DNA from 3 places in the Idiomarina abyssalis genome. Region 1 is predicted to be linked to each of the others. Evidence: predicted binding sites of a transcription regulator. Region 1 holds the regulator's gene; each other region holds the start of a gene.
The links. The regulator sigma-54, encoded in region 1, starts transcription at its own class of promoters, with help from an activator protein. The targets are predictions, from matches to a motif close to GTTGGCACGNNNNTNGNNT.

Region 1 (10,009 bases):
GGGCTTATCATCACGAATGATGATGGTCATCCGTGTGGAGCGATGAATATGCATGACTTACTACAGGCGGGAGTACTCTAATGGAGTGTGTTAATACTTGGTACGGTGATATTGATAAAAGCCTGTTTAGCCGTTTTTCCGAAATTAAGTTACTGGTACTGGATGTGGACGGCGTTTTTTCTGACGGTCGAATCTATTTAGGCAACGACGGTGAGGAACTCAAGGCATTTCACACCCGTGATGGATTTGGCATGAAAGCGTTAAAAAAGTCCGGCGTTGAGACCGCGGTCATAACCGGCAGAACTTCACGCATTGTCGAACATCGCATGGAACATTTAGATGTTGGTCACATTTATCAGGGCCAGAACGACAAAACAGCTGCTTTTAATGAGCTGCTGAAGAAATTGAATTTGAGCACCGACCAAGTCGCCTATGTGGGAGATGACACCCCCGACTTAGCTCTGATTAAGGCAGCCGGTCTGGGTATTGCAGTACAGGATGCTCACGCATCGGTGCAGCAGCAAGCCGATTATATTACCCGTTGTCACGGTGGATACGGAGCGGTACGCGAAGTCTGCGATCTCATCATGCTCAGTCAGGGCCAACTGCACCTGGCAACAGGAGCCAGTGTGTGAGCCGACGAGTTACTGTCATTCTTATTCTGCTATTCGGTGCCGGGCTTTTGCTTGTCTGGCGCCCTTTTGGTGATGATGCAGACGACAATAATGCCACCGCAACCCGCATGATGCGACCGGATTTCACTGCTTTTGGTCTGGAAACCCGCATTTTTGAGAGTGACGGCTTACTCGCACATAAAATCAAGTCAGAGAAGATGTCGCATTATAATCAAATAGGCTTAACCGAACTCGAGCAGCCTACGTACACTGTCTTCTCAGAACAAGGTGACGAAATTTGGGAGGTTAGCTCTGCACAAGGGACTTTCTACGATGATCAAACTCTTATTTTAGAGCGCGATGTTGAAATCCTTGCGTTAGAGCCTGATACTCGAATTAAACAAGTGTTAACCGAATACCTGATTGTTGATTTGAAAAATCAATCAATGAGCACCGAACACCCGGTGAGCATTCACGGACCCCGGCTATTAATTCGTGGTAACGGAATGAGTGCTGACCTGAAAGCTGAACGAATGGAGCTAAAAAGACATGTTAAAACGATTTTCCAGCCTGCTGAGTAGTTTTACTCTTATTGCCTTGGTGCCTTGTGCAGTTATGGCTCAGGGTAAGTCCGACTTTAGTCAGCCTATGGAGGTAGAGTCGAGCCAGGAAGAGCTGGACATTAAAAACAACCGGCTAGTTTTAACGGACAATGTCATTATTCGTCAGGGATCGTTATTAATCAGAGCAGACAGACTTGAAGCCTCGGCCAGCGAGAATGCAGAACAAGCCGATACTTTTGTTGCAGAAGGCACTCCTGCTACTTACAGCCAGACTCTGGATGATGGCAATAAGATAAACGCAGAGGCCAACAAAATTACCTATTTTCAATCGGAACAGCGCCTGGAGCTTAGCGGAAAAGCCCGTATTTCTCAGGGTAGCAGCAGTTCCAGTGGTGATCTCATCACCTATGATTTAGACAAACAAACCATAACCGCGACCAGTTCCGGTGAAGAAGACAGTCGCGTCATCACCATTTTTACGCCAAAGGCAAAAACTGACTCCAACGAGAAAAATAACGAGAACCCTTAATATGGCAACCTTACGAGTTAAACACTTAGCCAAAAGCTATAAAAGTCGCCAGGTTGTTAAAGACGTTAGCCTGGAGGTGAGCCAGGGACAGGTTATTGGATTATTAGGGCCTAATGGAGCCGGTAAAACAACCACCTTTTATATGATTGTCGGACTGGTTAACAGCGATAAAGGCCAGATTTTACTGGATGATAACGACCTCACTTTACTGCCAATGCATGAGCGGGCGCGCAGAGGTATTGGTTACCTGCCACAGGAAGCTTCTATTTTCAGAAAGCTCACCGTACGTGACAACCTGATGGCCATTTTAGAAACCCGCAAAGCGTTATCAGACAACGACAGAGAAGAACAGCTCGATGCCTTACTCGAAGAGTTTAATATTGGGCACATTGCCAACAGCCAGGGAATGAGTCTGTCAGGCGGTGAGCGCCGACGGGTTGAAATAGCCCGGGCCCTGGCAGCAGAACCCACTTTTATTCTTTTAGATGAGCCTTTCGCCGGTGTCGACCCCATATCCGTCATTGATATCAAAAAAATCATTGAGCATTTAAAGCAACGCGGTATTGGCGTATTGATTACCGACCATAATGTTCGTGAAACCCTATCGGTTTGTGAACACGCCTATATCGTTAGTCATGGCGAACTTATTGCCAGCGGGGATGCAGAAAGTATATTATCGAATCAACAGGTTAAAGACGTTTACCTCGGTGAGCAGTTCACCTTATAACGTGAAACCGGGACAGTCATTATGAAGCAAAGTCTGCAGCTAAAAATTGGTCAGCATCTGACCATGACGCCACAACTTCAACAGGCCATTCGCCTGCTGCAGCTTTCCTCGCTCGATCTTCAGGCTGAAATTCAGGATGCACTGGACAGTAATCCTCTATTAGAAGTTGAAGGCGATGCCAGCAACGAAGCTGACAATTCCGAAACCCGAAATATCGAAGAGCGGGATGACAGTCAGCGAGAAACCTCAGACGTTATAAAAACTCAGGAAATGCCGGACGAGTTACCGGTAGACAGCAGTTGGGATGACACCTACTCCAGCCAGACACCGGTTAATGGGGCCGCGTCCTCTGGTAAGTCTTTTGAAGGTGACTTTGAAGTTTACCAGGGCTCGACCAGTGAGTCGTTGCAAGATCACTTACTTTGGCAAATGCAGCTTTCTCACTTTTCTGAGGAAGACACCGCCATAGCTGAAGCCATTATCGAAGCCATAGACGACAACGGCTATCTAATGGTCGATGTTGATGAGATTATTGAAGCGGTGCGCCTTCCGGAGGTGGAAGCAGAAGAAGTTTGTATGGTGCTTAAACGCATTCAGCACTTCGACCCAATAGGTGTGGGAGCACGCAGCGTCAGCGAATGCCTTGCCATCCAATTGCGGCAACTAAGCGACGACACTGAGTACAAAGAAACTGCTCTATGTTTAGTGACTGAACATATGGATTTACTGGGCAGCCGGGATTTTCGCACCATTCAGCGTAAGTTAAAGCTCTCGGAAGACGACTTGCGTCAAACCATGCGCTTGATTCAGCAGTTGCATCCCCACCCGGGTGAGCAAGTTGCACAACAACCCGTTGAATATGTCATTCCGGATGTTGCTGTGACAAAAAAAAATGGGCGTTGGATGGTCGAATTGAACCCCGACAGCGTACCTAAATTAAAGGTCAATGAAGAATACGCGGCCTTGAGTAAAGCAGCTAAGTCAGTAGCCGACAGCCAGTACATAAAAAACCACACGCAGGAAGCGCGTTGGTTTATAAAAAGCCTGGAAAGTCGCAATGACACGTTGCTAAAAGTTGCCAACTGCATAGTGCAACGCCAACAGGGCTTTTTTGAGCATGGCGAAGAAGCCATGAAGCCTATGGTTTTAAACGATGTCGCCGAAGCGGTGGATATGCACGAAAGCACCATTTCGCGGGTGACAACACAGAAATACTTACACTGTCCGCGGGGCGTGTTTGAGTTAAAATACTTTTTCTCAAGTCATGTCAGTACTGAAGGCGGTGGTGAGTGTTCAAGCACTGCAATACGTGCTTTAATTAAGAAGATGGTCGCTGCAGAAAACCGCAGTAAACCGTTAAGTGACAGCAAAATTGCTGAACTGATAGCTGAACAAGGTATCCAAGTAGCAAGGAGGACAATTGCGAAGTATCGGGAATCGTTAAACATTCCATCATCGAGCCAACGCAAAAGTCTTTTGTAACTTTGTTAACTGCAAGAAGGAAGACGTTATGCAAATTAATTTGACCGGTCACCACATCGATATTACCGAAGCTTTACGTGACTACGTAGACACAAAATTTGCCAAGCTGGAACGACATTTTGACCACATTACTAATGTTCACGTCATCCTAAATGTTGAAAAAACGATTCAAAAAGCGGAAGCTACGCTGCACGTGAATGGCGGTGAAATTTTTGCCGACGCAAAACACGACGATATGTACGCGGCCATCGACGGTTTAATCAATAAGCTGGACCGTCAGGTGATTAAACACAAAGAAAAAATGAAACAACATTAATCCATGCAACTGAGTGAATTGTTAAGCCCCGACTGCACCAAGTGTGCAGTCGAGGGCGCAAGTAAAAAAAGACTGCTTGAAACCATTAGTCAAATCGTAGCTCCTAAGTTGTCCGGCATTACCCGCCATGACATTTTTGAGAGCCTATTGAACCGTGAGCGTTTGGGCAGTACGGGAATTGGCTTAGGTATCGCAATTCCTCATGGCCGATTACCCAATGCTAACCACCCGGTTGCGGTATTACTCACGCTAGATGAGCCGATTGAGTTTGACTCTATCGACAACCAACCCGTCGATATTATATTCGCGCTTCTGGTACCAGAATCCGAACACGAAAACCATCTGCAGACTTTAGCTTCTGTCGCTCGCCGTATGAATGACAAAGACTGCACACGTGCATTACGCCAGGCTGACTCCGACAAAGACTTATACCAATTATTTATTGGCGAAGGTGAGCAGTCGCCATGCAACTGATCATTGTTAGTGGTCGTTCCGGTTCAGGTAAAACCATCGCGTTGCGGGTCCTTGAGGATTTAGGTTTTTACTGCGTTGATAATTTACCCATTAGCCTGCTACCCACGTTAGTCCATGCTGTTATCGAGCAATACCAGAAAATTGCCATTAGCATTGACGTTCGTAACTTACCCGAGCACTCCGAAGAACTGCTGGATTCACTCAACTTTTTGCCTAAAGGCGTAGAGCCCGAAATTCTGTTCATTGATGCAGACGACAACACCTTATTAAAACGTTTCGGTGAAACCCGGCGACTACACCCGCTCTCGCAAAAAGAACTGCCTTTACTGGAAGCGCTGCAAACCGAGCATAAGATGCTTGAGCCTATTATGGAACGTGCCACCTGGCGCCTCGACAGTAGCGACTTGTCATTGCACCAGCTGAGCGAACAGGTTACTGAGCGTGTACTTGGTCGCGCAGATAAAAAACTCATTATTGTCTTTCAGTCATTTGGCTTTAAATACGGCTTACCCAAAGACGCCGACTTTGTTTTTGACGCACGAATTTTACCGAACCCACACTGGCAACCTGAGCTAAAGTTGTTAACGGGGTTGGATACCGATGTACAACTCTTCTTCCGCCAACAACCTTTAGTCACTAAGTTTATCTATCAGCTGGAAAACTTTCTCGACACCTGGTTACCGCATTTTCAGCGCAGCAACCGAAGTTATCTGACTATTGCCACCGGCTGCACTGGTGGTCAGCACCGTTCAGTTTATATCTCTCAGCAGCTAGCCGAGCGCTTTGAACAAAAAGACCTAAAGGTTCAGGTCAGACACCGGGAGTTAAAGCGAAATGGATAAAGTTTGCAGAGACCTGATTATTCGCAATAAACTGGGTCTGCATGCTCGCGCCGCAACCAAGTTGGCTCAATTGACACAAGAATTTGATTCAACCATAACGGTGCGACAAGGCGAACAATGCGTGAATGCCGCCAGTGTAATGTGTCTCATGCTACTGGCCAGCCAACAGGGTAAATCTGTTGAAGTGTGTGCTGAAGGAAAAGATGCACAAGCGGCGCTGGATGCTGTTAGTGCGTTATTTGAAGATCGCTTCGAGGAAGACGAATAAACATGATTGCGGAACTGTCCGACAAAGAATATGCCATGCAGCGCATCCAGGAGGTTAACTCCGCGCTGTCCGATGGCATGTTCGTTGCTGCCCGCCGTATGCTGCATAATATGCCGGCATGTGACGTGGCACTGTTGTTGGAGTCTTCACCACCGAAAAGCCGTTCCATTGTCTGGAAACTGGTCGATGTTGAAGAACACGGTGAAATTCTTGAAGAACTGAACGAAGAAGTTCAGAAAGACATTATTCGCCAAATGGCACCGGAGAACCTTGCCGCTGCCACCGAAGGCATGGACACCGATGACCTGGCCTACGTTTTGCGTGGCTTACCTGAGCCAGTCTATCAGGAAGTATTGAAGTCCATGGACGAGAGCGACCGTGAACGTGCGGAAACAGCGCTCTCATACGCCGAAGACAGCGCTGGTGGTATCATGAACACCGATACTATTACCCTGCGCTCAGACGTCACCATAGACGTTGTCCTGCGTTACTTGCGTCTTAAAGGCGAACTGCCCGAAGCGACAGACAAACTCTATGTTGTCGACCGCAATGAAAAAGTCACCGGTGAGATATCTCTGACTCAACTACTGACCGTTGACCCGAGCCGCCGTATTGATGAGATTATGTCGTCTGACATTACGACCATACCCGTCGATATGGAAGAAACCGAGGTCGCGAAGCTATTCGAACGCCATGACTGGGTATCCGCGCCGGTTGTCGACAGTGACCAGCAGCTTGTCGGTCGTATTACCATCGATGACGTGGTCGATATTATTCGCGAAGAAGCCCAGCACTCTATGTTGAGTATGGCGGGTCTGGAAGATGACGAAGATACCTTCGCCCCCGTATTAAAAAGTACCCGACGCCGGACAGTCTGGCTGGCGGTGAACTTAGTTACGGCGTTACTCGCCGCTATGGTCAGTTCCTTATTTGAAGATATTTTAGCGCAAATGGCGGTACTGGCTATTCTGAACACCATTGTGCCCAGTATGGGTGGTATCGCTGGTAGTCAGACACTGACGCTGGTGATACGAGGTATGGCTCTGGGCCATATAGGAACCAGTAACTCCCGATGGCTTATCGGTAAAGAGTTGGCTATTGGTTTCTTAAACGGCATTATCTGGTCGGTGCTGATTGCGGCTGTCGTCGCGCTGTGGAAGCAAGACTGGTTAGTCGGTGGGATTATCGCCTTTGCAATGATGATGAACCTGGTAGCTGCCGCGTTGGCCGGTGCGACCATACCACTTGTTCTTAAGCGCTTTAATATTGACCCGGCTCTGGCGGGCGGGGTTATCCTCACTACCGTGACTGACGTTGTCGGTATCTTTGCCTTCCTTGGCTCAGCAACCTTATTACTGTCTTAAATCTTTTTAGTTTAATTACCGGCAACACTCATTTGCTCTAACAATACAGAGCCTGTGTGCAGCGCATGGCGCTCATCGGTGTCATTACCTATGGCAACAATGTTCGCCAGCATGTCTTTTAAGTTACCGGCAATAGTGACTTCTTCTACCGGGTATTGAATTTCTCCGTTTTCAACCCAGAAGCCGGCGGCGCCACGTGAGTAGTCACCGTTGACCATATTCACGCCCTGGCCCATTAGCTCAGTTACCAGCAAACCAGTACCCATTTTCTTGCACAATTGTGCTAAAGAATTATCCTGCTGTGTAACTCGCCAATTGTGAATACCTCCAGCGTGCCCGGTTGGCTGCATACCCAATTTACGCGCGGCGTAACTGGCTAACAGGTAAGTCTGCAAAACACCGTCGGTCATAATATTCTGCTCTTTTGTCGCCAGACCTTCTGCATCGAATGGCGAGCTCGCCAGGCCACCAATAATGTGTGGTTTTTCCTGAATATTAAGCCACTCGGGCAGTACCTGTTTACCGAGCTGATCAAGCAGGAAGCTGGATTTACGATACAAATTGCCACCGCTGATTGCGCTCACCAAGTGTCCGAACAAACTTCCGGCAATGTCTGCCCGGAAAATGACCGGCACTTTAGCGGTTGGTACTTTGCGTGCACCTAAGCGGGACAAGGTTTCTGCAGCGGCTTCTTCGGCAACGCTTTCGGCAGATTTAAGTTCCTGCATCTTACGCGCAACAGAATAACTCATGTCTCTCTGCATTTTGTCGCCCTCTTTGGCGATTAAAACGCAACTGAGGTTATGCCGGGACTGTAAATAGCCACCGATAAAACCATGACTATTACCGTAAACCCGAAAGCCGGTATGGCTGCCGTAATGCGCGCCGTCTGAATTAACAATACGCTCGTCCAGATTCAACGCGTGTTTCTCGCAAGCCAATGCCTGCTTTATAGCATACTCAGCGCTCTGATCACCCGGGTGGCACAAGTCCAGATCGGGCACATCGGTAGCCATTAATTCTGCCGGAGCCAAGCCATTGTATGGATCCGGAGAAGTGAACCGAGCAATATCACAGGCTTTATCAACTGCCGCACTAATTGCTTGCTCAGACAGGTCAGTGGTTGATGCCGAACCTTTCTGGTGTCCACGGTAAACACTAATACCCAGCGCACCGTCCTGATTAAACTCTACGGTTTCAACTTCTCCCAGGCGTGTGCCCACTGAAATACCTGAACTGTGGCTTATTGAACACTCGGCAGAACTGACACCTTTGGCCTCAGCCAGACGCAGCGCTTCTTTTACCGCAGTCTCTACCTGCTTCATTTGAACCTGTAAGTCACTCAGTTGTACTATCAAAAAACTCTCCTCACTGCTAAACTGACGGCTTTGTAGCGCTAATGAATCGAACTTATGCCTAAACGCCCAGCCGAAAATCCTGAACAATCTGACGACTTCGTCAGCAAGTCCCAAAAAAAACGCGAAATGGCGGAACGCCAGGAGCTTGGGACTCAACTTGTCAATTTAACCGACAGCCAGTTAGCAAAAATGCCACTGGATGATGAGCTGCGCGATGCCGTTTTACTTGCCCATAAAATTCGCAACAAGCACGAAGGCTACCGACGCCAGCTTCAATTTATTGGCAAGCTCATGCGCTTACGTGATATTGCGCCTATTGAGCAAGCTCTAAATAATCTAAAAAATGCGCATCAACAGCAGACTTCTATCTTCCACGAGATTGAAACCACTCGCGATAAGCTGCTGCATGAAGGCGACGACGCTCTGCAAGCATTTATTGAGGAGCATCCTCATGCTGACCGCCAAAAACTGCGTCAGTTAATCCGCCTTGCAGAGAAGCAAAAAGCGGAACAAAAACCGCCTGTTGCCGCTCGTCAACTCTTCGTCTATTTACGTGAACTGCTTGCCTAGCCGCAGGCAGTTCGGTTATTCCGTACCACCTACGGTCATTGAATCCAGTTTCAGGGTTGGCTGACCAACGCCTACGGGTAAACTTTGCCCATCTTTACCGCAAACGCCCACACCTTCGTCCAGCGATAAATCATTCCCAACCATAGACACTTGTGCCATGGCTTCTGGTCCGTTACCAATAAGTGTTGCACCTTTTAATGGTGTGGTGATTTTCCCGTCTTCAATTAAATAAGCTTCAGACGCAGAAAAAACGAACTGCCCTGAAGTAATATCGACCTGACCACCCGCAAACTGGGGGGCGTAAATCCCTTTTTTCACACTACCGATAATCTCTTCCGGACTGTGCTCGCCGGCCAGCATATAGGTATTGGTCATTCGCGGCATCGGCAGATGAGCAAAGCTTTCGCGGCGTCCGTTTCCGGTCGTTGCCTGACCCATTAAACGCGCATTCATTTTGTCCTGCATGTAACCGCGCAGCACGCCATTCTCAATCAATACGTTGTAACCACTCGGCGTGCCTTCGTCATCAATACTCATTGAGCCACGGCGATCACTCAGTGTGCCGTCATCGACAATAGTGCAAAGTGGTGAAGCCACTTGCTCGCCAATTTTACCGGAATAAGCAGACGACCCTTTACGATTAAAGTCACCTTCTAAACCATGGCCAACCGCTTCATGCAACAGCACACCCGGCCAACCCGATCCCAGAACCACCGGCATATTGCCCGCAGGTGCCGGCTTTGCTTCTAAATTAACGAGCCCCTGACGTACAGCTTCTTCAGCAAAACGCTGCCAACGCGCGTTACCGCTTTTCTCTTCCAGGAAAAACTCATAACCCACGCGAGCACCACCACCGGCGCTTCCGCGCTCGCGGCGGCCGTTTTGCTCGGTGATGACAGAGC
Region 2 (10,009 bases), 360 kb from region 1:
CTGGCCACCGAAAGTAGTGTCACTTGCAATACGGTTAACTTCGGTCATCAGGGCATCAATTTCTTCCTGGATTGCAACACGGTCTTCGTCAGTGTTAGAACCGTTAGAAGCTTGCTGCGCCAAAGTACGAACGCGCTGGAAAGTATTGGTAATTTCGTCCAATGCACCTTCAGCTGTTTGCGCCAAAGAGATACCGTCGTTAGCGTTACGGTTACCCTGGTTAAGGCCGTCAATCTGTGAACCTAAGCGGTTTGAGATTTGCAGACCTGCAGCATCATCTGCTGCGCTGTTGATACGGAAGCCTGACGACAAACGTTCGAATGCCTGGTCAAGCGAGTTACCTGAGCTGATCAGCTGACGCTGTGCGTTCAATGAGCTGACGTTAGTATTTACATATAAAGGCATAATAATGCTCCTCAGTTTCTGGCCTAAGCTTGGATTCAATCGTTGTTGCCAAGCTGGAGGAAGTGTTCGGCTTCGTGTTTCGCCTGGTTAAAATTTCCTCTCACAAAGGGTATCGGCAGGAGTTTGGGGAGCTTTAATCTTTTTTTGAAAAATTTTTAGATTTTTTTAGCCTGACAATTACGTCAGCTGAAATCAGCGACCTGACGTTAACGTCAGGCCACAGGGGTGTATTAGATATAGTCAAACAAACTTAAACGACTCACCCGGGAAAATACCTGTTGGGCGGCTGAGTAAATTGTTTCGTTTTTAATGAGGTCAGTCACTGCTGTCGAATAATCAACGTCTGCAATATCTGAGCGTGCTTTCTTATTAATAATCTCAATATCTGCATTACTTAGCTTGGAGCTCTCCAGAACATTTAAACGAGCGCCGACTTTTGCCTGAGTATCCGTAAGACTTGAAATTGCATCATCGAAAGAATCTAAAGAAGAGGCAATTTCCTCACGGAAAAAACCTTTATCTTCAGGACCGGAGTTTTCCAGCGCATTTGCCAAATCAGCTACCTGAGTCACCAAGTTTCTAGACACCGGTTCACCAATGTCAAAATCAATAACGTCACCGTTAGCAACATCATTGGTTGTTTCAATTTCAACACCATTGTAGGTAATGGTATCGCCTGGATTATAAGGTACAGCCGCCTGTACTACGTTGCCGCCACCATCAAGAACATCGTATGTTCCGGCACCAAACTGAATGCTTGCAGATTGAGTGTCAGGATCCCCGGCATCCCAATAATTGGCAAGCGCTTCTCTATCAGCAGCTTTTAAACTCTTAACCAAGTTATCTCCTGCAGTGAAGTCTATATCGACACGCTTGGATAACCCGTTGAACACTTTACTGCCCGGGTCACCTGCCGGAAGATACAGGCTGGGTGATAACTGAATTTTTCGTTGCCCATCATCGCTGCGGTAAGAGTAAGACTCGGATGCGTTATCGTATTCCATTGGTTGAATACGGTTTTGATAGCCAGCAAAAATGTATTCACCGGCTTCGTCCTGAGCATTAGTGAAGTCAAACAAGGCCTGTTCAATATTTCGCAGTTCAAGCGCAACAGCCTCCCGGTTTTCAGCTGACAAACTGCCGTTCCCTGCCTGAACAGCTAAGGTACGAGCGCGCTGAACATAGTCAACCATATTAGACAGTACGCTCTCTTCACGGCGCAGATTATTCTCCAGCGTTACTGAGTTACGGTCAAACTGCGCATTTTGCGCGAGCTTTTCATCCAGAGCCAACACCTGTGAATTACCGATCGGGTCATCCGCCGGGCTCAGAATACGGGTTTGTTTCGTCAACTGCAGTTGCACTTTGTCCAGTCGAGACTGAGACGTTGTCAGGCTGTCCTGGGCTCGCTGATAAAATAAACTGGTACTTAATCTCATCTTATCTCACCTCTTTAACCTAACGAACGCAGCAGCGTATCGAAAATGGTCTGCGACGTTGTAATAATGCGGGCCGATGCAGTATAAGCCTGCTGATACTGAATCAAATTAGCCGCTTCTTCTTCCAGGTTCACACCTGACTGTGACTCATACAAAGCTTCGGTTTGGCCCTTAATTGCTTCAGCTGATTCACGCAATACGCGATTCTGGCTCACCTTACTACCAACATCCGACACCAAACGACCATAACTTTCATTAAAGGTCATAGTCGGTTCAAAGTCTTCCGCACCGTCACGGCGTACAAGTTGTTGGCGTTGCAGATCAGACAGTTCCTGGCCATTACTATTGTCATCAAAGCCGTTGAGGTTGTATTCCATTTCATAAGAATCACCTACAGCAGGTTCTCCGTTTATATCTACATCGTAATCAGGGTCAGCTAAGCCTGCTTGCGCTAGAACTCCGTCTAGATCGGTTGTTCCTGTAACCGTACCTAAACTGGTGCCATCTTTAGCAAAAACTTCCAGGTCATACGAGTTACCTGTCTTGCCCGTTATTTCTATGCGCGCCGGAGCACTGTCCAGCAATGTATTATTGGCTGTATCGTAGTAGTCGTCGGGGGTGTTAATAGCACTCAGTTCAATACTGGCAGCGCCTTGGTTATCCATGCCGTCTTTCACACGAACAGGGCTCGCAAGCGCAATATCCTCGGGCCGGCGAACCGCTAAACTGATTTCAGAAGCCGCACTCTCTGCTGGTTTTACTAAAAATTTATCTCCGGCGTTTGCTGTATTCGCAACATTTAAAGAAATACCATACTCAACAATGTCAGCACTACCGGCGGTTAAAGTACCGGTAACAACATCAGCACCGTCCAGAGGTTTGCCCTGAGCGTCCACAGCCACAACTTCGTAATCTGTTGCGCTGGTCATTGTCACCTGCAGGTTTTCAGAAGGAAAGGATTCACTGTTGCCTTCTAACACCAGCGCAGTTACTTCAGCATTGCCGGTATTTTCGTCGTATGCCAGACCGGAGGCTTCAGTCAAAGACAAGTCAAAGAGCTTACGTCCCAATTGATTATCAAGATCCATACCTTTTTGGTTCTGAGTATTAAGGCTATCAGCAATACGCACAGCCAACTGGCCTAAACGTCTTTGAGTTGGCATTAAGGTTTCATCTCGGTACTCGAGGTAACCGCCTACCTGACCACCAACTTCATCAACCGGCACTAAGAATTCGCTTTTACTGCCACCACCATGTTCTTTCTGAAGCATAAACTCCAGACGCTCAGTGTTAGGATTATTCTTAACCGCTACTGAATTAAATCGCCCATCTTCCAGGACTAAAGGTTGCCCATTTTTCAGGTGCACACTTAAACCGCCATTGTCACGTTCGATGACACTGAACTGAACCAGCTCGGCCAGCTTACGCAACTCTTCGTCCCGCTGGTTCATCAGCGCGTTGGTATCACCATTTGCATTACTGCCGCCCTGTGAAGCAAAAATCCGTTCGTTCAGGCTACCAATATTCTCAGCGATAGAATTAATGCGATCCGTAGACAACTTGAGTCGGTCATTAATGATATCTTTTTGGTCATTCAGATAACCGGAAAAGTCATTGAACTTAGTCACCATTGCATCGGCGTCGGCCAAAATAAGCTGACGAGCCGTTACTGAGCCTGGATCATTATTAGCGTCTTGCAGCGTATTGAAGAAATTTTCAATACTGGATGACACGTTAGTTGTACTGTCACCTAGCAAAGTATCGAGCTGTTCTGCCTGCTGAAGGTTAGCTTCATAATAGCTAACTTTGGAAATGTCGGTACGTAGTTGTCGGTTGGCGAACTCATCAATCATTCTCTGCACACGAACACGCTCAAGCCCGCCGTAAGAAGACTCAAGGTATTCTGTACGCTCTCGCACGTAGCTTGGCGTATTTGCATTGTTAATGTTTTGACCGGTCGTCTGCAGGCTACGCTGGTGTGCCAGTATCCCGTTTTTACCGAGTTGTAATAAGTCAAAACTCATCGATGATTCTCCAGTTACTCTATGACCGTTATCGGCACCGAGCGAATATTATTTAGCCAACACGGCAATTTTTTGCCGCCTGCCGCATTCCTAAATTTCTTTATCAATAAAAGCCGGGTTATTTAATACCGACTGAATCTTTTGTGCGTATTGCGGATCGGTCGCGTAACCGGCGTCCTGCAGTGCTTGCGTATACTGCTTCGGATTATCAGCGACTTTTAGTGCCTGCTGGTAACGCGGATGTTCTTTTATAAAGTTTACGTAGTCCTGCAAGCTCTGTTCCACATTGGCGTATGAACGAAACGCTGCGCGCTCTTTGCGGGCGACTTCACCGTCAAACTCCAGGGTGCTGACATGAGACTTATCGCCTTCCCAGCGCGTATCCGCTTTAATGTTGAACAGGTTGTTACTGGAACCGCCGTGACGCCCTGGTACCAAACGCTTGCCCCAGCCGGTTTCCAGTGCCGCCTGCGCCATCAGAACATCCGGATTTAAACCGGCTTCTTTGGCGATTCTCTCGGCATGAGGTTTTAGCGCAGCAATAAAGCTTTGCGGGGAATTAAAAGTCGCATCGCCATCGCTCAGTTTGGCGGTATTCACTCGCTGATTCCCGTAATACAGACCCGCATCAATGCCGCCCTGGTCACTGACTTTCTGCGAGGCATTGCTCATGTCGGCGCGGTTCTTCATGCGCGGGTCGTCAAGGTTCGCGCCGTTGCGGTTCATTGATGCCGGAACATAACTGTCGTCACCACCTAACTGCTTTACCATCAACTCAGCCAAGCCCAGGGTTCCCTGGCTGGACAGTTCTGAAGTCAGCTGCTGGTCATACATATCGCGGTACATATTGGTGTAACGGTTATCCAACAAGTTGTCTTTTTCAAACACGGCGTTGGCTTTACGCATACTGCCCATCACCATATTCAGGAATATGGCTTCAAACTGCTGCGCGGCTTCCATCAAGGCTTCTTTGTCATCGGGCTTGAACGCACGCTTCCGCAGCCCGTCCAGGCTGTGGGTGTCCATGGCGTGCTGCGCTTGCTTTAGATGAGAGTCTGAAACCGTCATAGTTTAAACCGCCGCTAGATTACAATGAGCTCGCCAGATAACGCACCGGCTTGTTTCAATGCTTCCAGGACAGCAATCATGTCGCTGGGAGCTGCCCCAATTTGATTCACTGCGCGAACCAAATCATTCAGCGTGGTTCCAGGCTCGAAAACAAACATACGGGCATCATCCTGATTGACGTCAATTATCGACTGGGGTGTAACAACAGTCTCTCCCTGACCAAAGGGGTTTGGCTGATCCACATTCACGTTCTCGGCAATGGTCACCTGCATGTTGCCGTGTGCAACGGCTGCAGGGCGCAGTTCAACGTTCTGACCAACCACAATAGTCCCTGTACGCGAGTTCACAATAATTTTCGCGGCCGCCGAGGCTTGTTGCACTTCCAGGTTTTCCAGTGTCGACATGTAGCTAACCCGCTGATTCATATCTCGAGGTGCCCTCACCCGCACGGAAGTCGCGTCTACCGCCTGTGCTGTGCCTTCACCAACTAAACCGTTGATGGTTTCTGCCATACGCTTGGCTGTCGTAAAGTCTGACTGGTGCAGGTTAAAGGTAAAGTAATCGGAAGAGCCAAAACCGGACAGAACCTCACGCTCAACGACGCCACCATTCGGAATTCGACCGACCGTCGGCGTGTTAATAACAATACGGGAACCATCATTACCTTCGGCGCCTAAGCCGCCCACAATTAGGCTGCCCTGCGCAACCGCATAAACTTCACCATTGGCACCTTTCAAAAAGGTTTGTAACAAAGTACCGCCGGTCAAACTGTCTGCGCTACCTACAGAAGAAACCGTCACATCAATCTTTTGACCTGGTTTAGCAAAAGCCGGTAAGTTGGCATGCACAGCAACGGCCGCCACATTATCAATTTTGGGTCGTTCATTAGCTGGAATATTAATGCCGAAATTACCCAGCATGGTGCGGAATGTCTGATCGGTAAACGGCGTCTGTTCACCCGTTCCCGGTAAACCGACTACCAGACCATAACCAATAAGTTGGTTGTCACGAATGCCCTGAACCGACGCAATATCTTTGATGCGTGAAGCCTGTACCGGAGCAACCAGCATTGACATCAGGCTGACCAAAAGTGCAATGAATTTAACCGTTCTCATGCCTTACTCCTTAGAATGGCCATACTGGGCTGTTGAAGAACCGAGTTAACCAACCCTGCTCCTGAACTTGCGCCAGACTGCCTGTACCCGAGTACTCTATGCGCGCGTTCGCCACGCGAGTGGATGGGATCTGGTTAGCTGCAGTAATATCCTGAGGCCGGATCATACCGGTTAAACGAATGTACTCGTCGCCGGTATTAATTCGCATCCACTTTTCACCCCGAACAATTAAATTACCGTTTGGCAGTACTTTTATAACCGTAACGGTAATCTCACCGTTAAGCTGATTACTCTGATCAGAGCTTCCGTCACCGCTGAAGTTTCTGGTGCCATTTACGCCTGCCGATAAAGGGTTACCGCCAACGGTAATATCACGCCCAAACATCGTTGGTGCGCCGAGTTCTGCCGAACTCTCTTTTGAGGTTTCAGTGGTTGCCGTTTTGCTGGCCGTTGTCTGTTCCTGTAGCGTCACAGTAATAATGTCGCCTAACCGCCGCGCTTTAATATCGGAATACAGGTTGTCTGCGTAAGCGTCCTGAAATAGAGAGCCTGTTGGTACAACGGGCTGGGCACGCTCTTCCGGTAATACGGGTGCGTAATATGGGTCATTTGGCATCGGTTTATGTGGCGTTTGCGCACACCCCGCCATGACCAACGCTGTTAAAGTAAAAAGTAAAAAACGCATAGACTCACCCGCTATTTATTCAATTAAAGCTGCTGATTCACATAGCTCAACATCTGGTCTACAGAAGAAATCACTTTTGAATTCATCTCGTAACCCCGTTGACTTTCAATCAGATTCACCAGCTCTTCAGTTACATTCACATTTGAGGTTTCCAGCGCGCCCTGAATGGTATTCCCCATTCCGTCAACACCGGGAACGGCTTCTAAAGGCGCACCACTTACGGCTGTCTCTTTATATAAATTCTGACCCATAGGTTGTAAGCCCGCCGGGTTAATAAAGTTAACCAGGTTAAGCTGCCCGACAACAACATTGTCCGGGTTGCCGGGTTGAGTAACCGTTACTTCACCTTCTTGCGAAATACTTACCGACATCGCGTCTTCAGGAATCTGGATAGCCGGCTCTATGGTATAACCGTTACCTGACGTTACCATTTCACCTTCTTCGTTCAGTGAAAACTGACCATTACGGGTATAGGAAATGTTTCCATCCGGCATCAACACCTGAAAGAAGCCTTTACCGTCAATCATCACATCCAGTGAGTTGTCCGTTGTCTGAACATTACCCTGGGTATGTGCTTTTTGCGTTGCAACTACTTTGGTACCGGCACCAAGCATCAAACCATTAGGTAGCTCAGTGTCCTGTGCGGACTGACCGCCTGGCTGATTAATGTTTTGGTACAGCAAATCTTCGAACACCGCCCGGCTTTTCTTAAAGCCAATCGTGCTGGAGTTCGCCAGGTTGTTGGAAATGACTGAAATATCGCGTTGCTGCGCATCCAGTCCGGTTTTACTTATCCATAATGCTGGGTTCATAGTGTTTCTCCTCGGGCTACGATTAGCTCATTCTCATCAGCGATTCTGAGCGCTGTGCGTTCTCATCGGCCGTCTTCATTAATTTGACGTTCATTTCGTACTGGCGCTGCAATGCGATCATATGTGTCATTTCTTCGACACTATTGACATTGCTCCCTTCCAGAGCGCCAATTTCCAGTTTCACGTTGGCATCCGCAAAAGCCTGTTGCCCGTCTTTTAGCTTAAACAGACCATCATTACCTTTTTCTATATTACCGTTCGGTGGGTTCACCAACTTAATCCGGTCAACCACCTCCATAGCATCCGCCGGCGCGCCCATTGGACGAATCGACACATTCCCGTTCGAGCCTATAACCAAATTATCAATCGGCATCGGCACAAAAATAGGGCCATTGTCACCCAATACCGTCTGACCATTGGAGTTTTTCAACATGCCATCGGTGCCAACTTCCAGACTGCCATTTCGGGTGTAACGCTCATTGCCATTACCGTCGTCGACCGCAATCCAGCCCTGGTCTTTAATCGCAACATCCATGTTACGTCCGGTCGCCTGTATTGCCCCACTGGCAAAGTTTTGCCCCGGGCTTTCTGTCATAGAAAACACACGAGTCGGCAAACCTTCACCAAAGGCCTGCATTGCCCTTGCCTGTTGTAAGTCGGCTTTAAATGCCGTGGTATTGGCGTTAGCTAAGTTATTGGCGCGTACGGCAACGGAGTTCATATTCTCCTTTGCGCCGCTCATCGCTACCCATAGCATCTTGTCCATAGCTGACCTCCAGCCAAAATTTTGTCATATGCGTTTGATAATGCAGATTTCATGCCAGAAACAAAAAAAGACGCCCGAAGGCGTCTTTTTAATCGACAGATAAAAGCGATTAACGAATCTGAAGAATGGTCTGATTAATGGTGTTATTAACTTCAAGCGAACGTGAGTTTGCCTGGAAGTTACGTTGCGCTGTAATTAAGTCAACCAACTCTTTGGTCAGGTTAACGTTTGAGTTTTCAAGCGCAGAAGCTTCAATACCACCAAAAGTACCGGTATTCGCTTCACCAGAAAGCGGCTCGCCCGAGTCAATGCTCTCACGCCACTTGGTACCACCAATTTGCGTCAGGCCTTGTTCATTAGCAAAGCGAACAATGGAAACCTGACCCAGGTACTGAACATCACCATTAGAGTAAGTTGCCGCAATTAAACCTGACTTATCAATATCCACGTTCGTTAAGCGTCCAACTGTGCTGCCATCCTGATCAAGGTTAGTCACCTCAAAATCTGAAGCAAACTGAGTAGGACTGGTAGTACCCGAAAGATCCTGGAAGTTAAACTGGACCGTTTGGGCATCTGCACCGTTGTTTAAATACGGGTCGCCCGCGGCGTTATTACCTGACAAGTCAATTGAACCGGGATCAAACGTCGTTTGTCCGGCTGGAACATCCGGCTCACCGTTTCCTAAAAAGGTTAGGCGTAACCCTGAGTTGCCATTAATTGAGGTATCAGGGGATGCTACCGCTGTTCCCGTCGGAGCTAAGTCGATTTCATCACCATCAAAAGTGGCGTAAACGTCCCATTGGTTATTATCCCGTTTCACATAGTAAGTCGATAATGTATGTGACTCACCTAATGAATCATAGATAGTTGCAGAAGTAGAGCTGTGATACGTACTTGGTGTATCAGGATCAAATGGGTTAGCAGCGCCATCTATCGGTGAGCGACGCGCATCAACGTTAAAAGCAGTAAAGACATTATCGGTATTTTGTGGTGCACCAGCTACATCCGGAATACGAATAGGTTGAGTCGTAGCCAAAGCCACCGATGATGCGGTACCACTGTTACGGTCAACTTGGTAGCCCTGTAGATAGTTACCTTGGTTATCAACGATGAACTTGTCATCGTTTAACTTAAAAGCACCTGAACGGGTATAAGTCATATCACGTGAGCCAAGGCCATCGGTAGTCGCAAAAAAGCCGTTACCTGAAATAGCCATATCCAACGAGTTTTCAGTGAAGTCCAGTGTTCCCTGGCTAAACTGCTGCGCCACCGACGAGGTTAAAACACCGTCACCCACTTTTGTGTTACCTGCGTTAAAAATGCTCGTCGCATAAACGTCCGCAAACTCTGCTCGGGACTGTTTAAAGCCCGTTGTTTTCACGTTTGAAATATTATTCGCGGTCGTATCCAGATCTTTCTGCGATGCGTTGATTCCGCTGAGTGCAATATTAAATGACATAAGTCACCTCACCTGTTAGCTAATTTCAGTCACATCAGAAAGCTTGATGCCACCTAATCCTTTAAGATTCAAAACCACACCGCGATCACCGCCGGTGCTGACACTTTGCACGCGAGCGTGCATCTGTATGGGTAATTCTTCAGTCTGGCCACCGACACTGGCATTTACCGAGAAGGAATAATTTCCAGCCGGGGCTTCCGAGCCGTCAGACATTGTTCCGTCCCACTCAAACTCTT
Region 3 (10,009 bases), 340 kb from region 1:
GAGGTGAGCGATCGCCTTTGCCTGTGTCTTCAGTTAGCTCCTAAGGAAATCGTTGGAAAACCTTTGGGTGAGTTACTAACACCTGCATCCAGGCTTTATTTTCTTTCAGCAATTGAACCTAATTTAAGGCAGGGAAACGACTGCGAACAAGTGACGCTTTATTTAAAAACGGCGGACGGTCCCCGAATGTTCGTTGCAAATGCAGTTGTTGATGATAAAAAATGCTTTTCTCTTATTCTAATGCCGGCAGACAGGCATTTAATATTGGAACGCCAGCTGATCCGCGAACGAGATCAGACCCAAGAAATTAATCAGGAACTTGAACGTCGGGAACAAGAGTTACTTCAGCAACGTGCCCTCAAGTCTGAGTTGCTGAGTAAAATGGAGTCGGTGAGTTCAGAGCTTTTGCAAACGGAAAAGCTGGCCGCACTGGGTCAATTAGCCGCAGGTATTGCGCATGAAATCAATAACCCGGTGGGGTATATACGTTCAAACTTGAATACTTTAAGCCAATACAGTCAGAAGCTATTAGATTTCATCCATAAAAACCAGAATATTAGCGCTGCACAGAAAGAGTCCGTTGATTTGGCTTTTTTGGAGAAAGATTTACTGTCACTGCTCAATGAAACCAATGAAGGCATACAGCGAATTACTCAGATTACCCGAGCACTTACCCAGTTCACCCGAAGCTCGGGGTTACAGGACTGGTGTGACATTCATAAGCAGATTGATACAACCTTACGGGTAATGAGCGGTGAGCTTCGGCGTAAAGTTGATATAAGCCGAAACTATCTGCCGGATTTACCGCTTGTCTACTGTGACCCGGCTAAGGTCAACCAGGTTTTAATGAATGTCCTGTTAAATGCAGCAGATGCAATTGAGCGTTTTGGCGTTATCCGCATAACGACCAAATGTCACAGTGGCCAAGTCGAAGTGATTATTGAAGACAATGGTTGTGGTATGAATGAAGAAACCGCCAGAAAAGCAATTGAGCCTTTTTATACCACTAAGCCTGAGGGCGAGGGTACTGGCCTTGGTTTGTCAATTAGTTACAGCATTATGAAAAGTCTTGGTGGGAGCTTAAGGATCTCCAGCGAATTAGGAGAGGGAACCCGAATTTATTTGGCTTTCCCCGTCCCGGCAAATAACTCCGAGGATGAGCATGGAATATAATTGGTTACCGATGGTTGCCCGCAGTTACTGGCGTTCTTTGACTCTGGCGTGCTGGTTATGGGGGAGTATTGGCTGCTTCGTTATTAGCGTGGGTCTGGTCAGCGTTAGCTTTCGTATGTCATTAACCGATGCTTTATTGGCTGCTGGCGTCGGCGTCGCTGGTGTTGTGTTTTCTTACTTTCGGCGGCTTCGTCTTTTTATTCATCGTCAACGGGTTATTTGCTGGATAATAGCCGGGTTCTGTTTTCTGTTAAGTGGCTGGCAACTGTATTTTGCTTTTCAGACAGATTTATACGTGTTTCCCGGTTTTTTAGCCGCTATAACCGGAGTTGGACTCATTTTCCTGCCCTTTTTCACGGTTTCTAACAACTTGCGCAAAGACGGAAACTGGTTATGGATAATGCTGTTACTTTATATCCTTGCGAGCATTTGGTGGTTTTATGCGCTAAACCAGACTTTGCATGGTGCCAGTGTTTTGCAGGACTCTGTCCCCGGCGTTATCTTGGTAGGGCATTTTCTCATTTTGACCATGCTGTATATTTGCCGGGATGTTATTTTGAACTTCCATCAGCTGACCTCTCAGCGAGACAAAGCGTTGGAAGAACTCCATCGTTCAGAGCAACATTATCGCTCGCTGTTTGATCATAACCCCAATGCCGCTTTTTCATTAGATTTATCCGGTCGTTTTACCGACTTGAACAAATCAGGTGAAAATTTTCTGGAAAGAGAGAAAGATAAAGTGGTTGGTCAGCATTATGAGAATGTTCTTGCGTCAAATGAGCTGCCTCGTGTTGCATTGTTTTTCGATAAAGCACTGAAGGGTGAGCCAATGCATTATGAAACAGTTATACAGAGACGCTCAGGTGAACGGCTTAATTTAAGCGTCAGTAATATCCCAATGCATGAAGACGGTAAAGTTGTTGGTGTTTTCGGTATAGCGCAAGATATTACCTCAATTAAGAAAACCTACAGTGAGCTGGAGCAGGTCAACGACGAGTTACAAAATTTTGCGGCCGTCGCCTCGCATGACCTGCAGGAACCTTTAAGAAAAATTGTGAGTTTTGGTGAGCTGTTAAAGCAGTCGGAATTAAAAGAGCAAGAGAGGGATTATCTGGAGCGAATGGTTTCAGCATCTCGTCGTATGCAGCAACTCATTGCAGAAATACTTGAGCTGGCAAAACTAGGCCGGGACTCTTTAAAACTGGAACCTGTTGATTTGAATGATATTGCCAGTCAGGTGTTGGAGGAGCATCAAGCAAAGCTTTCAGCTATGGGGGCTCAGGTCGAAATAAACCTTAGGCATAGGCTAACCGCTGATGCTAAATTACTTGCGCGGGTGTTCGATAATTTATTGACCAACGCAATAAAATACGCCAGAAAAGATAGAAAGTTAAAAATAGAGCTATATTCTACAGCAACAAGTGCCGATAGAGTCACTATTGCGTGTTCAGATAACGGTATTGGTATTGAAGCAACTTACCATCAATCGGTTTTCCGTCCGTTCAAGAGGCTGCATTCTCGTAGTGAGGTACCCGGAACGGGAATGGGGTTAGCTATTGTTAAGAAAATTATCGATCTACATAACGGAGAAGTCAGTTTAACAAGCCATATTGGCCAGGGGACGACCTTTAAGCTCGTTTTACCGAAGTAACTTTTGCTGGAATGATTATGAATTTATCCGTAACGGAAGCACTGAATATTCTGCTGATAGAAGATGACGCAGACGATTACATTTTGACTCGTGATTTGTTATTAAAAGGCGCGCCTGAATACCAGCTTAGCTGGGTGAAGTCGAAGCAAGAAGCTATAGAAAAAGTTCAGCAAGAAGACTTCGATGTCATTCTGTGTGACTTTCACCTTGGAGCAGATGACGGACAAGCAATTATTGAGTGCTTGCGAGAGAACCATGTAGAGACTCCGGTTATTTTTCTGACCGGGCAGGGTACGGATGACCTGAGTAAAAGAGCCATTCAGTTAGGTGCAGAAGATTACCTGGAAAAATCCGAAGTCACGCCGTTGGCTTTAAAGAAAAGCATTTATTACACATTGGAACGGCGTAACTACCAGCGAGACTTATTAGACAGTCAGCTGACTTTCGAATACTTGCTGGAAGACAGCTTGCAACCGGTTGTTTTAGCCGATCACAACCGAGTGATTATGTATGCGAACCCTGCGGCAGAGAAACTTCTTTTGCAAAGCAACGCAGAGCTCCGCGGACGCAAGTTGCCTTTAGAGTACAGTAGCAACTATGCCTTTAGTCATGAAGCCACTCTCAATTTAGCTGATGGTAAGCAAAAACGAGTGCGACACTATAGCATTCAGACATACTGGCAGGGGCAGCCGGTTCGGTTAGTGCATTTTGAGGATATAACCAACCGTATTGAGCTTGAACAGAAAGTGGCCTTTTTTGCTAACCACGACACTTTAACCGGCTTGCCTAACCGAGTTCTGTTAGCTGATAGACTGCAACAAAGCCTAACCTTGTGCCGACGTAACGACGTTGAGTTGGCGGTTGTTTTTATTGGTCTCGATGGGTTTAAACCAATTAATGATACTTTGGGTCACACAATTGGCGACAAGCTGCTGCAGGCAGCTGCCGAGAGATTGAACGAGTGCCTTCGGCCCGGCGATACTTTAGCCCGCATGGATGGCGACGAGTTTGTTGCTGTTTTGCCTGAGCTGAGTCACTCAAGTGACGCTGTGGTAGTCGCCGAGCGTTTAATTAAGGCGATGCAAAGTCCGTTTATGATTGATGACAGTGAGCTGCACCTGTCGGCAACGGCGGGGCTTGCAATAACCAACAGCTACAATGAAGACCCGCTTAAGCTGGTACAGCAGGCGGATATCGCGATGTACGAAGCCAAGCGTTTTGGAAATGGAAGTTATCAATGGTTTGATCAGAAGCTCGATAACCAGGTTTCTAAGAACCTTAAGATACGAAACTCTTTGCAGGCTGGTATCGAGAAGCAAGAATTTGAGTTGTTTTATCAACCACAGTTTTACCTTTCTAATGGCGAAGTTACGGGGGTGGAAGCGTTGATCCGCTGGAATCATCCGGAGCTGGGCATGGTCTCACCCGATGATTTTATCGAAGTTGCAGAGAATACGGGTCAAATTGTCCCTTTGAGTGGTTGGATTTTACGGCAGGCCTGTAAAGACTTTCTTCTGCTGGCTGCCAAGAGAAGTACACTTACTACGGTGTCTGTGAATATCTCTACGGTTCATATTTTGCGGTCTGAGTTTGTTGATACGGTGCGGGAGGTCATTACAGAAACCGGAATTAAGCCGGCACAGCTGGTGCTGGAAATTACGGAATCTGTCTTTATGCGGAACCCCGAGCTGGCCATTAGTAAACTCCATGAGCTTTCTGAGCTGGGTGTTAAAGTGGCGTTGGATGATTTCGGCACAGGCTACTCAAGTTTAAGTTACCTAAAAAACTTACCCGTGAACCTGCTAAAAATTGATCGTAGCTTTGTCAATGACATGGTTTCAAACAGCCATGACTCGGCGATTATTGAAGGGATCATTTCTATGGCCCATCATCTGGGACTGGAAGTATTAGCCGAAGGGGTTGAAACCAGCGCGCAACAAGAATACTTACGTCGATGCCACTGTGATGCGATGCAAGGCTTTTTGCTCGCGAAGCCAATGGCCAAAGAGCAAGTACTGAGCTTTCTGCAAGACTACCGTAGTAACATCAATGAGAAACTCAAAGAGCACGAGCGTCAGGCTGTTCTCATTGTTGATGATGAAGAAAATGTCCTGAAGTCGCTTCAGCGCCTGCTGAGAAGAGACGGCTACCATATTTTTACGGCGTCTAATGCTGAAGAGGCTTTTAATATATTGGCGCATGAGCCGGTGGATGTTGTGATTTCTGACCAACGGATGAGGAATATGCAAGGCTTAGAGTTTCTGTCGAACGTGCGAAATATGTACCCCGACGCCGCCCGTATTGTACTGACTGCTTATAGAAACGAGGATGCTTTAACTCAGGCAATTAATGAAAGTGAAGTGTATCGGTTTTTAGATAAACCCTGGGATGACGAGGTGTTACGGCAGACGGTAAGAAACAGTTTGCGTCCCCGGCAGGAGTCGAACCTGCGACCTTTCACTTAGGAGGCGAATGCTCTATCCAGCTGAGCTACGAGGACGTGCCCGCGATTATGCCAGAAGCTGTCGCGGGTTTCACCCTCAGTTAACCGGCACCACCCAGTCGTTCACCTGAATATTATGTAACATATTTCCTTTAGTCAGCTTAGCAATAGCCGTAGATTGCTGCACTTGGGAAACTTCCACCTCAAATTCACTCACCTGCCATTTCTGACGGTAACGGCCCTGATCATCGGTAAAGTGACTGGGCTGAACAACTTTAAGCTTATCGCCCGGGCTTACGCCGTGTTTTTCACCCAAATTAAACTGAAGCGTTTTTTCATCGACGGCAATAATTCTGGCTCGTACCGGTTTGCAAACTACCTGCTCTTTCACACCAGAGGCTAAATCGCGCAAGCCGCTGTCTAGTGCGGCACCGAAGGGCTCGTTCCAAAACTGTGCTGTGGCAACATCAACATCGATGTTGCGATCAAAAGTCCAGGGCTGAGTGTCTTCGACTCGTGCGCGGGTAACCAGTTGTCCGGTTGTCGCATCCAGCAGGTAAAGCGTTAAGGCGTAGTGGCGGTTTGGATCGCTGGACCAGAACCAGTTAGAGCTGGTGTCCATCATGGCTAAGTCGTCAAACATACCAAAGACAACAAACTGACTGTCGTTGGCTAAACCGAGGCTACGAGCCATGCGGCCCAGCTCTTCCAGGTTAAGGCCATTCAGTGCTTGCCCAAGCCCCGCGTGTCGCTGCAAGGTATGAGAAATATGTAGTTGGCTGCCGACACCGCCAAGCTCACGCGCTAAACGCTCTGCGGCAACTTCTCCAATTTCCCAGATTTGTCCCCAGGTTCCATGGGCGCGATCGCGCAATTCAAACGGGACGATAGTAACGGAGTTTTTGTAACTGCTTCGAGTGCAGTCGCCTTCGCGGTTCCAGATGTCAGCTCGCAGCAGGACAATAACGCGGTCATCACGAACTTCTTCGCGAACAATAGTGACTTGGTCCACGTTACCCTGACTGCTCCATTGGGTTTCAGTGTTTCGTAATACGCCGTCAACCACTTGTTGAATACTGGAGATATTTCCGCCAGAAGTGAGAAGCGCTTGTTGCAGCGCATTTTCTATAGCTTTTTGACGTGCTGCATCGGTATCGCCGTTTATAATGCGGGCGGTACCCTGGGCTTCTACCCAACGTGCTTCGCTCGGCATAGCGATAAAGAAAACAGAAGTGATCAGCAGCAGGGTTTTCCAGTTCATGGTGTTATGCATCCCAAGTGTCAGTTTTTAGTCGTTACTTTGCTATTGGAATTAGCTGCAAAAACCCTGCCATGTTGAAAGAGGAAATCAGAACCTAGTAATAAACAACGCGCTTCACTTTTTGCTGGCGGTTTGTACTCTGATACAGGCGATGTACTTTCTCAAAATCCAGACGTAGTTCAGTCGCGTAATAATCGCCAACCGTGTAGGTTTTTACCACTTCGGCACCACGAATAACACCGTCAACGGAAGCCTGAAAGCTGTCCTGGTTTAACGCCCAGTCTTCAACTGAACTACCACCGGCAATACGTTGACCATACACTTGTTCGGCCAGCTCGCGATAGGCCGCAAGTTTGGAGGCACGCATAGCGTTCAGATCTTTTAGCTGAGCGTTTTCGCCTTGCTGAGTTTCGATAGGAGCGTAACCAACCGCATTCAGAACCGGGAATTCATCCGGGGTCTGAGTTTCCCACTCAACGTGTTTTTGATCATACGCTAAGTTGTTGTAAGCACTACATCCGCTTAATAGCAGTGCAGATGCGAGTAACGCGAAAGAAAGTAGATGCTTAGCCATAACGACCTCTGATAGAACAAAGTACTTATGGTTGTAACGGCTGAATGGCAGAAATCTTTAGCGGATTTTGCCTTTACTATCGTAGGTGAGGCTGTCTTTTCGTGCAGACTGTAAAATGGTTTGTTTCAACTGGTCGATACTATTCAATGTTGACTGTACCACCTGCTCGTTGACCTGGCTTTGGTGCTGGACGTTACTCAGGGTGCTTTTTATTGCGGCAACGGCTTCGGCCAAATTGGGATCATCTTTGAGCTGTTCTTTATCGGGGTGTTCGGCAAGCTGTTGGTCGAGTTGATTAACTCTGGCCAGGGCTTTTTCTTTTGCTTCTGTAATGGCATTTACATCAGCGTGTTGGCGGTCAACTATGGCGTTTAGCTCACGTTGCTGTAACAACGCAAGGGTATCTAGCGAGTCCGCCATTTCCTGAAGGAGCTCATTGACAGGCGCCAACACGGTCATTATTCGTTATTGCCGTTACTGAACAAGTCAGATTCAAATTGAGCCAGTTTATTCGCTAACTGCTCAACATTTATTTTGTATGAACCGCTTTCAATATCCGCTTTGATCTTGTCAACTTTGGCTTGATCAATTCCGCTGCTGTTCATGGCTTTTTCTTGTAAACCACCCAGTTGCTGCGCTTCACTTGTTAAAGAAACGGCTTCTCCGCCTTTTTGCGAAACCGATGCAGGCTTGCCCGGAGCATCGTTCTGCACTTGGCGATTACTGGATTTGCTGTCAATGTTGGCATTTTTCAGCCCGGCATTGTTAATATTAATTGGCATTGTGTTTAGCCTCGCTAGATAAAGTCTCTCGGTTACTTATCGACCGTACTCAAAAAAACTTAAGTAAATATTTTAACAATTTTATAAATTGACGGTCACTTCATTTAATCCTGTGACAACAGCCTGTACCGATTTGTTCGACCGTGCGTTTTCAACAACCACAGATTCACCTTTAAGGCCATCAGCCAATGCCCTTCCGGCAGCAGTAATTCGCAATGTTTTATCCTGAGCTACTATTGTAACGCTTTGGCCCTCACATACAAGACAGGTGTCGCTGGCGCTTATTGCTTGCCCTGCGCTAATGCGCTTTTTAATGCGAGCGCCCACTAAAGCTGTTATGTCGGTGAATACATTGGAGCGCACACGGTTAAGGTCAATTTCAGAATAAACTAAGTCACTCTCGCTTATCATTTGCCCCGGCGACATTGGAGAAGCAGCTGTAACGACATTTTTATAATGATATATACGGACAGGCACGTAAGTTCGCCAGTGAGCGGCTGCAGTGCACTCGATTTCAATTGTCGTGTAACTGTCTAAAGTCGCGTTATTGGCTAAATCGACTTTCGGCTGTTGTGGGCAGACTTTTGGCGTCATGCGAGGGTCAAGGTTATTCGCAACAACTTCCACGCGTCCGTTATCAGGGGCTGATACTCTTTGCTCTACGTAATTGTGAGCCAACTCCTGTAAAGCTTTGTAGTCAAAGCGCAGGTTCTGCTTTTTACTGGTTTCATCCGCGTTAGCCGAGTCTATACCGGTAAACACTGCAGCAAAAATAAAAAGCGAACTGATCAGTAGCGATTTACGTACTATCATAAAAATTCCTGATGTTATTCGTTAAGGTTCTCTGGTCGAGTGCCGAAAAAAACGGTATAACGTCAAAAGTTCGGCAGTTCGATGGTTTCAGTATGGTTGTTGTTGATGTAAGCAAGTACCGTGCCGAAGTAGAGGTCCCCTGCCATATAACAGGAGTGAATAATGGCCAGTATTCTTGATTCAGTGAATCAACGCACACAAATGGTCGGACAAAACCGGCTGGAGCTTTTAATGTTTAACCTTAATGGCAGGCAGCGGTTTGGCATTAACGTATTTAAGGTGCGTGAAGTTCTGCCTTGTCCTAAACTGACCGCTATGCCTCGGCGAAACCCTCTTATTCGAGGTGTTGCGCACATTCGGGGGCAGGCTATTTCCATTATTGACTTAAGTATGGCGACTGGTGGGCCCGAGTTAACCGGTATTGAAAATCGCTTTGTAATTATTGCGGAGTACAACCGAACCATTCAGGGGTTCCTGGTGGGTGGAGTTGACCGCATTATTAATATTAACTGGGAAGATGTCATGCCACCGCCGAAAGGCACAGGCAGGGGCGCTTACTTAACAGCCGTTACTCAAATTGAGGATGAGCTGGTTGAGATTATCGATGTTGAGCGAATCCTTGCTGACATTATGCCAACCAATATGGACGTCAGCGACGATGTTGCCAATGCGCCAATCAACGTGGCAAAAGAAGATTTAACCATCTTAATTACTGATGACTCTTCAGTTGCCCGTAATCAGATTAAACGAGCGTTGCAGTCTTTAGGAATTTCGTTAGAGGTTAAGAAGAACGGTAAAGAAGCTTTAGACTATTTAAAAGAGAAGTCCAAAGAGGTTGGGGGGCTTGTGCATCCTCATGTTCCGGTATTAGTTTCTGACGTTGAGATGCCGGTAATGGATGGGTATACCTTAACCGCCGAAATTAAGGCTGATCCAAATTTGCGTGATGTTCACGTTATTTTGCATACATCATTGAGTGGCGTCTTTAATCAGGCTATGGTGAAGAAAGTTGGAGCCGATGATTTTATTGCAAAATTTCATCCGGATGAACTAGCGACCGCTGTTCAAAAATGGCTTAATACGGTTGTAGACTGACGTTTTACGTCAGGTGAGATATCGGACCTGGCGTGAACGTCAGGCTACGAAACAAAAACCGAAATGGAAGTAGTTTATATAACGTGTTGAATCGCGAATTAAGTTTATCGGAATATCAGGAATTTCGTCAGTTTCTGGAGCATCAGTGCGGAATTGTACTGGGTGAGAGCAAACTCTACCTGGTGAAGAGTCGTTTAGGCCCTTTGATGGGGCGTTT

Region 2: a site for sigma-54 is predicted at 8,355-8,373, ahead of K5X84_RS03355 (flagellar basal body rod protein FlgF). Genes of this name have one in related genera too.
Region 3: a site for sigma-54 is predicted at 8,807-8,825, ahead of flgA (flagellar basal body P-ring formation chaperone FlgA). Genes of this name have one in related genera too.

The regions. Positions count from the first base shown of each region.
Region 1 covers NZ_CP081832.1:362,539-372,547, reverse strand. Annotated here, with positions in the region: gene K5X84_RS01855 (KpsF/GutQ family sugar-phosphate isomerase) at 1-81, shown strand, start outside; gene kdsC (3-deoxy-manno-octulosonate-8-phosphatase KdsC) at 81-635, shown strand; gene lptC (LPS export ABC transporter periplasmic protein LptC) at 632-1,195, shown strand; gene lptA (lipopolysaccharide transport periplasmic protein LptA) at 1,164-1,706, shown strand; gene lptB (LPS export ABC transporter ATP-binding protein) at 1,708-2,433, shown strand; gene K5X84_RS01830 (RNA polymerase factor sigma-54) at 2,455-3,915, shown strand; gene hpf (ribosome hibernation promoting factor) at 3,944-4,231, shown strand; gene ptsN (PTS IIA-like nitrogen regulatory protein PtsN) at 4,235-4,705, shown strand; gene rapZ (RNase adapter RapZ) at 4,696-5,547, shown strand; gene K5X84_RS01810 (HPr family phosphocarrier protein) at 5,540-5,815, shown strand; gene mgtE (magnesium transporter) at 5,818-7,179, shown strand; gene pmbA (metalloprotease PmbA) at 7,191-8,504, opposite strand; gene yjgA (ribosome biogenesis factor YjgA) at 8,592-9,107, shown strand; gene tldD (metalloprotease TldD) at 9,123-10,009, opposite strand, start outside.
Region 2 covers NZ_CP081832.1:718,599-728,607, reverse strand. Annotated here, with positions in the region: gene K5X84_RS03390 (flagellin N-terminal helical domain-containing protein) at 1-405, opposite strand, end outside; gene flgL (flagellar hook-associated protein FlgL) at 636-1,844, opposite strand; gene flgK (flagellar hook-associated protein FlgK) at 1,859-3,868, opposite strand; gene flgJ (flagellar assembly peptidoglycan hydrolase FlgJ) at 3,959-4,936, opposite strand; gene K5X84_RS03370 (flagellar basal body P-ring protein FlgI) at 4,951-6,051, opposite strand; gene flgH (flagellar basal body L-ring protein FlgH) at 6,062-6,736, opposite strand; gene flgG (flagellar basal-body rod protein FlgG) at 6,760-7,548, opposite strand; gene K5X84_RS03355 (flagellar basal body rod protein FlgF) at 7,571-8,314, opposite strand; gene flgE (flagellar hook protein FlgE) at 8,424-9,773, opposite strand; gene flgD (flagellar hook assembly protein FlgD) at 9,789-10,009, opposite strand, start outside.
Region 3 covers NZ_CP081832.1:706,452-716,460, forward strand. Annotated here, with positions in the region: gene K5X84_RS03270 (sensor histidine kinase) at 1-1,173, shown strand, start outside; gene K5X84_RS03275 (sensor histidine kinase) at 1,163-2,824, shown strand; gene K5X84_RS12570 (EAL domain-containing protein) at 2,842-5,289, shown strand; tRNA gene K5X84_RS03295 (tRNA-Arg) at 5,251-5,324, opposite strand; gene K5X84_RS03300 (flagellar assembly protein FlgT) at 5,365-6,528, opposite strand; gene K5X84_RS03305 (LPP20 family lipoprotein) at 6,623-7,102, opposite strand; gene flgN (flagellar export chaperone FlgN) at 7,160-7,522, opposite strand; gene flgM (flagellar biosynthesis anti-sigma factor FlgM) at 7,561-7,884, opposite strand; gene flgA (flagellar basal body P-ring formation chaperone FlgA) at 7,966-8,697, opposite strand; gene K5X84_RS03325 (chemotaxis protein CheV) at 8,860-9,792, shown strand; gene K5X84_RS03330 (CheR family methyltransferase) at 9,876-10,009, shown strand, end outside.